2 regions of the Streptococcus sp. HMSC065E03 genome follow, and region 1 is predicted to be linked to the other one. Evidence: predicted binding sites of a transcription regulator. Region 1 holds the regulator's gene; the other holds the start of a gene.
The links. Region 1 encodes Rex, which represses fermentation and respiration genes when NADH is low (regulators of the CRP and FNR family bind a similar motif). Its sites were predicted from a motif close to TTGTGAANTANTTCACAA; they were not measured.
Positions count from the first base shown of each region.

Region 2: a site for Rex is predicted at 707-724, ahead of adhE (bifunctional acetaldehyde-CoA/alcohol dehydrogenase). Genes of this name have one in related genera too.

Region 1 covers NZ_KV818853.1:132,875-137,066, forward strand. The annotation lists gene HMPREF3002_RS07265 (cysteine desulfurase family protein) at 1-532, shown strand, start outside; gene HMPREF3002_RS07270 (DUF1831 domain-containing protein) at 542-889, shown strand; gene HMPREF3002_RS07275 (DUF4649 family protein) at 891-1,106, shown strand; gene HMPREF3002_RS07280 (redox-sensing transcriptional repressor Rex) at 1,237-1,884, shown strand; gene radC (RadC family protein) at 1,937-2,620, opposite strand; gene HMPREF3002_RS07290 (hypothetical protein) at 2,675-2,953, opposite strand; gene HMPREF3002_RS07295 (class A sortase) at 3,123-3,866, opposite strand; gene gyrA (DNA gyrase subunit A) at 3,880-4,192, opposite strand, start outside.
Region 2 covers NZ_KV818854.1:46,683-50,874, forward strand. The annotation lists gene HMPREF3002_RS10085 (acyltransferase family protein) at 1-416, shown strand, start outside; gene adhE (bifunctional acetaldehyde-CoA/alcohol dehydrogenase) at 819-3,470, shown strand; gene HMPREF3002_RS10095 (hypothetical protein) at 3,722-4,192, shown strand, end outside.

The DNA.
Region 1 (4,192 bases):
CAGTGCTTCTGCCCACAAATTCCATGGACCAAAGGGAGTTGGTTTCCTTTATGCAGCTGTCCCAGACTTTGATAATCTCATCCATGGTGGGGATCAGGAAAGTAAGATGAGAGCCAGCACGGAAAATCTCATTTCTATTGTCGGGATGGCAACTGCGCTTCAGCAAGCTACACTTCATCAAGAAGAAAATTTCAACCAGGTTCAAAAACTTGGCCAGGAACTAGTCAATGGTTTAGCAGCCTACGACTACTACGTAAATGCGAATGACGATCATCTTCCATTTGTTTGGAACCTTGGCTTTCCGGGTGTCCAAAATGATGTATTATTGATGCGACTCGATCTTGCTGGAATTTCTGTCTCTACAGGTTCTGCTTGTACCGCCGGTACAGTTCAACCCAGCCATGTCCTTGAGGCGCTCTATGGAAAAGATAGCTCACGCCTAAAAGAATCCCTTCGAATTAGTTTTTCAGAACTCAATACCGTAGAGGAGGTTCAAGACTTCCTCTCAAAACTTAAAGAAATTTTATCATAGGAGAACAATATGGCTTTTGAAACAAGTGTTTCATTGAAAGACTGCAAATATACCTATAGTCTACACCCAAATGTTAAAAAATATACCTTACGTGACAATACATTTGCTGTTACAAAAGTTGGAAATTACGAGTTAAATCGTTTGCTCGAAGCTGTTCCAAATAGCGGTGAAGGCTTCTTGCTTAAAATTATCTTCAACAAAGACCTCACAGGTTTTAAAATCAATATTACAGATAAGTCTGGACTTCGTCTGGTGAATATCTTTAAAAATCCAGAAAATGACATTATCCAACAAAAATTTTATTTCCTAATGGATAGTCTTGTCGAAAGAGAAATTTTCAACAAAACAGAGGTCTAATATGGTAACCCTAACTTATATCGACGCTTACCAAGTAGAACGAATGACTACTTATCCCGACCTTGCAGCCTGCATCCTAGCATTTTCAGGCTGTGTAACCCTGCCTGACTCTTACTCAATTGTTTCCATTGAATACAAGGGTGAAAAACTCCCCTATAAGGGGAGAGTCGATGGGCTCTATGCTTTTTTGGAAAAGGTAGAGCAAGCTGAAAACTAAGCTGATGGTGATGGAACTCTCCCATCACCATCAGCTTTTTCTTTAGACAAAAATATTTTTGAAAAACCGTTCAAGATAGTTGATTTTTTCACAATCTTCCTATACAATAAGAGGGAAAGGTTGTGATATTGTGAAACATGATAAAAATACTCCAATTCCACGCGCAACAGCAAAACGCTTATCGCTCTACTACCGCATTTTTAAACGCTTTAACTCTGAAAAAATAGAGCGCGCCAATTCCAAGCAAATTGCGGATGCAATTGGGATTGACTCTGCTACTGTTCGCAGAGATTTTTCTTATTTTGGTGAATTGGGAAGACGTGGATTTGGTTATGATGTAAAAAAACTGATGAACTTCTTTGCAGATCTTTTAAATGACAATGCTATTACTAATGTCGCTATTGTTGGGATCGGAAATATGGGAAGCGCCCTTCTTAATTACCGTTTCCATGAGCGAAATAAAATGAAAATTGTCATGGCTTTTGATGTAGATGATCATGAACTGATTAATACCAAAAGTAAGGATGGGATCCCCATTTATGGGATTTCTACGATCAAAGAGAATCTCAAAAAAGAAGGCATTCAAACAGCCATTCTAACTGTTCCAAGTGTTAAGGCTCAAGAAGTTGCTAGTCTTTTAGTAGATGCTGGTGTCAAAGGAATTCTAAGCTTTTCTCCAGTCCATCTGACAGTTCCTAAAGAGGTTGTTGTCCAATATGTCGATCTTACTAGTGAATTGCAAACACTTCTTTATTTTATGCGTAAAAACGAAGAATAAAGACTTATACTTCAACAACAAAAAGGTTGGAACAAGAAGGTTCCAACCTTTTTTATACCAAATAATCCGTTTCTTCTCGATAACTATAGTAGTTTTCTTCGGATACAATCAAATGATCCAATAGGGTCAACCCCATTACTTCACAGGCCTCTAAGACTCGCTGAGTGACTTCATCATCATTTTTACTGGGGAACACAGCACCAGATGGATGATTGTGAGCCAAGATAATGGAGGTTGCCATGTGCTTCAGTGCATAATGCAGGATTTCACGCGGCTCCGCGATACTTCGATTCACTGTTCCAATAAAGATCGTCTGTTGATGAATAATTTCATTTTGGGTATTCAAATAAAGGGCAACTAGGTGCTCCTGCTTTTTATGGCCAATTTCCTGTTGAATTTTATGGGCCAATTTCTGACTACTCATGATTTGTTCGGAACTCATTAGTTCATCTTTATGAATCCTTCGTCCAAACTCAATAACAGCCTGAAGTTCGATGGCCTTCACCCGGCCAATACCTGAGATTTCCTGTAGCTCCTCTAGGGTTAATTGACTTAACTCCTTTAAACTATTAACCGAACTCAAAAGACCTTGTGCAATCTCATAAACGCTTTTTTTCTTATTACCTGTCCGTAAGAGAATGGATAGCAATTCTTGATGACTCAGCTTATCTACCCCTTCAGAAACCAAACGTTCTCTAGGAAGCAAAGATGGTTCAATAAATGATATGTCGTACATAATTTCCTCCTCACTTATTAATTCGTAATAAATAGAGAAAACGACGACCTTGCATTATTTACAGGCGATTTCTTCCTTCAAATCATCTAACACTAAGACTTCATCTTTATTAAAGCGGATCTGGTAACCTGTTTGAACTTGTTCAAGCTCTTTTAAAAACTGTTGAATTTCACAGCGAATCAAGTACTCCTGGCTCTGAGGAATGGCCTCTAAAGCTTGGTAGACCTGCTCTACTTCATAGATTCCTTTCGTAATTAAACCATTTCGTGGAAAATCGTTTACTAAGAGATTATAGAAATGATGCAAGAGATGATAAATTCGCTCTTTTGTCACTATTCTACCTCCTTATCATACTCTTTCCCCTTTATTATATACTGATTTTCCCTTAATATTATGACAAGTTCCTTACATTATATTACCAATCTCTTACAATTTTACAAGAATTTCTCCTAGCTTCCTACATAGAAAAAGCCCAGACATTTCTGTCTCGGGCTTTATTTTCTTAAAGTTGCATTTGATTATAAGACTTGCTGAATGAATCCAGGATGTCTTTTGGAGCCTTGTCATAGTCAACAGAGGTTTCCAAATTTCCTTTTACAATCGTACGGTAAGTCGCTGCAGCATCCTCACAGGTCACCAAGGTGATCTCATTAACGCCTTCACGATCTTGAATAACATCTACACGGTCCGGAGTCACTGTCTCAACAGACGAGATGACATAAGTATAGATTTTTTCTTTATCCGTGATGTAGATCTTCATACCCGCCTTGGCTTTCTCTAATGGTGAGAATAACATGGCATTTGCTCCAGTTAGTCCAAATACGTGGTGACTAGCAAGAGAATAATTGCCTTGTCCCATGACTTGGTTTTCCTTCATGGTCCCTGCTCCGTAGTAGAGGGCTACATTTTCAAGCCCCTTAAAGATCGGAAGGTTCATGTTTAATTCAGGAATCGAAATTCCCCCAATTACTGGTAGTTTTTGAGCTTGCCATTGGGCATTGATGACAGCTTCCGTCGAAAGTGACTGGACATGTTGGAAATCAAAGCTCGTCTTCACTTCTTTATTCTTATCAATGGTTTTTTTATCGACCTTGCTAACCTGATATTGGTTGGTATGCCAAACCATAATCATGTTTCGGATCGGAGCATTGAAAATCAAGAGAAGCGAGAGAATAATCAAAAGTGTTGCAACGATGTTGATAAGAGTATTGCGTAAACTCTTTTTCTTTTTTCTTTTGCGTGACATGCTGTCCCCTTATCTATTCGTTTTCTTCCACTACTTCTTCATCTTTTTCATCAGGCTGGACAGTTGTAAAGGTCACAATTTTCGCATCCTGATCCAGTCTCATGACTTTCACACCCTGAGTCGAACGACCCGTTTGAGAAATGTCAGCCACACCTGTCCGGATCATAACTCCGGTATCGGTAATGATCATCAGATCTTCATCCCCTTTAACGGTTAAAAGACCAGCTAACGGACCATTTTTCTCTGTAATATTGGCTGTTTTGATTCCTTTACCACCACGGCCCTTGGTTGGGTATTCGCCAGCTATCGTCCGCTTACCATACCCT
Region 2 (4,192 bases), on a different contig from region 1:
AGTTGGAAAATGGAATGAAGGTCTTTGAGACTGACATCTCCAATAAAGTTCTCCTAAAAAATGTGGTCATTGCCCTAGGAACCAATACTGTAAGTAACTACAAAGAATTGCTGGATCAGTATGTTGAGAAACTTCCAAAAGGCCGTCGCCTGATCCTTGTGACACCATATGATGGTCGCTATGCCAACGATCAGTCCAGTGAATCGGTTCAAACGCGTCTTTATGAGTTGGAACTAGCTAAGAAATACGACTTTATCACGATTGCGGACTGGTACCAAGTAGCAATTGAAAATCCAAACATTTGGGTGGGAACAGACTCTGTTCACTTCAATATGGAAACCAATGGTGGGGAACTCTATGCTCAAACAGTCAAAGAAGCCCTTGATAAGGCCGAAAAAGGTCCGGTCAAGAAGTAACAATGCTTCTCTGAAACTGAAACAAAACAAATCCTAACAAAATAAAACAAAAAGCAACTTTTTACTTGTAAAAAGCTGCTTATTTTAGTAAGATTAAGAAAACGCTTACAAAAATCAATTGAAAACATCTCTTTGTGAAGAAAAAATTTTTTTAATTATTTTTTCACAATTTTGCTAGATAATTGCTTTCACAGCAATAAGATTGATAAAAATTTCACAAACTTCAAAAAAATCTTTGTGAAAGTTGCTTGGAAGTGTTTACAAAAATCTCAAAATAGAGTACAATTATATTGTGAAATAATTAACAAATCGAAATTTCTTACACTATTCTTGAAAATTTCCGAAAACATGAAAAAGTTCTAGAAAAGGATAAGGGTTTCAAACATTGGAGGAAAGCATCAAATGGCTGATAAAAAAACTCTCTCACCTGAAGAAAAGAAACTCGCTGCTGAAAAACACGTAGACGAGTTGGTGCAAAAAGCGCTAGTGGCGCTTGAAGAGATGCGCAAATTGAACCAGGAGCAAGTGGACTACATTGTGGCGAAAGCATCTGTAGCTGCTCTTGACGCTCACGGTGAGCTCGCTCTTCATGCTTATGAAGAAACTGGTCGTGGAGTCTTTGAAGACAAGGCGACGAAGAACTTGTTCGCTTGTGAACACGTAGTAAATAACATGCGTCACACCAAGACAGTTGGGGTCATTTCAGAAGATGACGTCACTGGTTTGACCCTTATTGCTGAGCCAGTCGGTGTTGTCTGCGGGATCACACCTACAACCAACCCTACTTCAACAGCAATCTTTAAAGCATTGATTTCCTTGAAGACACGAAACCCTATCGTATTTGCCTTCCACCCATCTGCTCAAGAATCATCTGCTCATGCGGCACAAATCGTCCGCGATGCAGCGATTAAAGCAGGAGCTCCTGAAAACTGTGTGCAATGGATCACGCAACCTTCTATGGAAGCAACCAGTGCCCTTATGAACCATGAAGGAGTTGCTACGATCCTTGCGACCGGTGGTAACGCCATGGTGAAAGCTGCTTATTCTTGTGGAAAACCAGCTCTTGGGGTTGGTGCCGGAAACGTGCCTGCTTACGTTGAAAAATCAGCCAACATCCGCCAAGCAGCACACGATATCGTCATGTCTAAATCATTTGACAACGGTATGGTCTGTGCGTCTGAACAAGCGGTCATCATCGATAAAGAAATCTACGATGAGTTTGTTGAAGAATTCAAATCTTACCACACTTACTTTGTTAACAAAAAAGAAAAAGCCCTTCTTGAAGAGTTCTGCTTCGGCGTAAAAGCCAACAGCAAGAACTGCGCGGGTGCGAAATTGAATGCGGACATCGTTGGGAAACCAGCAGCATGGATCGCTGAACAAGCTGGCTTCACTGTACCAGAAGGAACCAATATCCTTGCGGCAGAATGTAAAGAAGTTGGTGAAAAAGAACCGTTGACTCGTGAAAAATTGTCACCAGTCATCGCTGTTTTGAAATCTGAAAGCCGTGAAGACGGAATTAACAAAGCTCGCCAAATGGTTGAATTCAACGGTCTTGGTCACTCAGCAGCCATCCATACTGCTGATGAAGAATTGACCAAAGAATTTGGTAAAGCGGTCAAAGCTATTCGTGTGATCTGCAACTCTCCTTCGACTTTCGGTGGTATCGGGGATGTTTACAATGCCTTCTTGCCATCATTGACACTTGGATGTGGTTCTTACGGACGCAACTCTGTTGGGGACAACGTTAGTGCCATCAACCTCTTGAATATCAAAAAAGTCGGACGCCGGAGAAATAACATGCAATGGATGAAACTTCCTTCAAAAACATACTTTGAACGTGATTCAATTGAATACCTACAAAAATGTCGTGACGTTGAACGTGTCATGATCGTTACAGACCACGCTATGGTAGAGCTTGGTTTCCTTGATCGTATCATCGAACAGCTTGACCTTCGTCGCAACAAGGTGGTTTACCAAATCTTTGCAGACGTAGAACCAGATCCAGATATCACAACTGTTGAACGTGGTACAGAGATCATGCGTGCCTTCAAACCAGATACGATCATTGCTCTCGGTGGTGGATCACCAATGGATGCAGCCAAAGTTATGTGGCTCTTCTACGAACAACCAGAAGTGGACTTCCGTGACTTGGTACAAAAATTCATGGATATCCGTAAACGTGCCTTCAAGTTCCCATTGCTTGGTAAGAAGACTAAATTTATTGCGATCCCAACAACATCTGGTACAGGATCTGAAGTAACTCCATTTGCCGTTATCTCTGATAAAGCCAACAACCGTAAATACCCAATCGCAGACTACTCATTGACTCCAACAGTTGCCATCGTAGACCCTGCCTTGGTATTGACAGTTCCAGGATCTGTTGCAGCAGACACTGGTATGGACGTCTTGACGCACGCGACAGAAGCTTACGTATCACAAATGGCTAGCGACTTCACAGATGGTCTTGCTCTTCAAGCTATTAAACTTGTCTTTGAAAACTTGGAAAGCTCAGTCAAGAATGCGGACTTCCATTCACGCGAAAAGATGCACAATGCATCAACCATCGCAGGTATGGCCTTCGCCAATGCCTTCCTCGGTATTTCTCACTCAATGGCCCACAAGATCGGTGCGCAATTCCACACCATCCACGGACGGACCAATGCCATCTTGCTTCCATACGTTATCCGCTACAACGGTACACGCCCAGCTAAGACAGCTACATGGCCTAAGTACAACTACTACCGTGCAGATGAAAAATACCAAGATATCGCTCGTATGCTAGGACTTCCATGCTCTACTCCAGAAGAAGCCGTTGAAGCTTATGCAAAAGCTGTATACGAACTCGGTGAACGCTGTGGTATCGAAATGAACTTCAAAGCACAAGGCATCGATGAAAAAGAATGGAAGAAACATTCTCGTGAATTGGCCTTCCTTGCTTATGAAGATCAATGTTCACCAGCTAACCCACGTCTTCCAATGGTAGACCATATGCAAGAAATCATCGAAGATGCTTACTATGGTTACAAGGAACGTCCAGGACGTCGTAAATAAGACGCCAAGGAACAACTGATGTTTATCAGCTACCCCCACTCGAAAGAGCGGGGGATTTTTGCTATTTGGGTCCAAAACTCGTTTTTTCATAAAAAATTAGACTTTTTTTCAGAAATTGTGTTATTTTTATAGCATTCCGAGCTATTTTATGTTACCCTATAGTGTGTGAATCTGCCTGTAGCTGAAGGGTTATGATCCTTTTTCAGTTATAGGAAACGAAAAAATAAATCCAAGAAAGGAGGCCATCTCAAATGGAGTTAGAAGGTGACGTGCAAGGAAGACAAGATCAGGCACAGAAAATTATTGAAATGCCCCAACGAGATCGGGAAACTTCCACTTCAGAAAATCAGCCATCATCTGCTTCAGTGGTCTCCATGTATGGGCAGGAAAAGCCAAGCATTTCTAGCCTCCATCAGCAACTAGCGAGCACGTCTGGGACCCAGACCATTCAATTGCGCGAGGAATTGGTGCTGGCGGTAGCGCAGAATGCTTCAGCGCAAGCAACTGCCTTTGAGGCAGAGGTCAAGGATAAGCTGGAAGAGGCCAAGGAGACGGTTTCCCATAAGGTCGCTGAGGTGTCACAAATGGCCCACAGCATGGCCCAATTTTTAACAGACGCAGAAGTGGAGCAACTATTAGGAGAGTTCTCCATGGATGCTTGTTGGGACCAAGCGGTAGAGGCGGAGAACCTCGCCCAAGCAAAGGCCTATTCCACTCGCTTG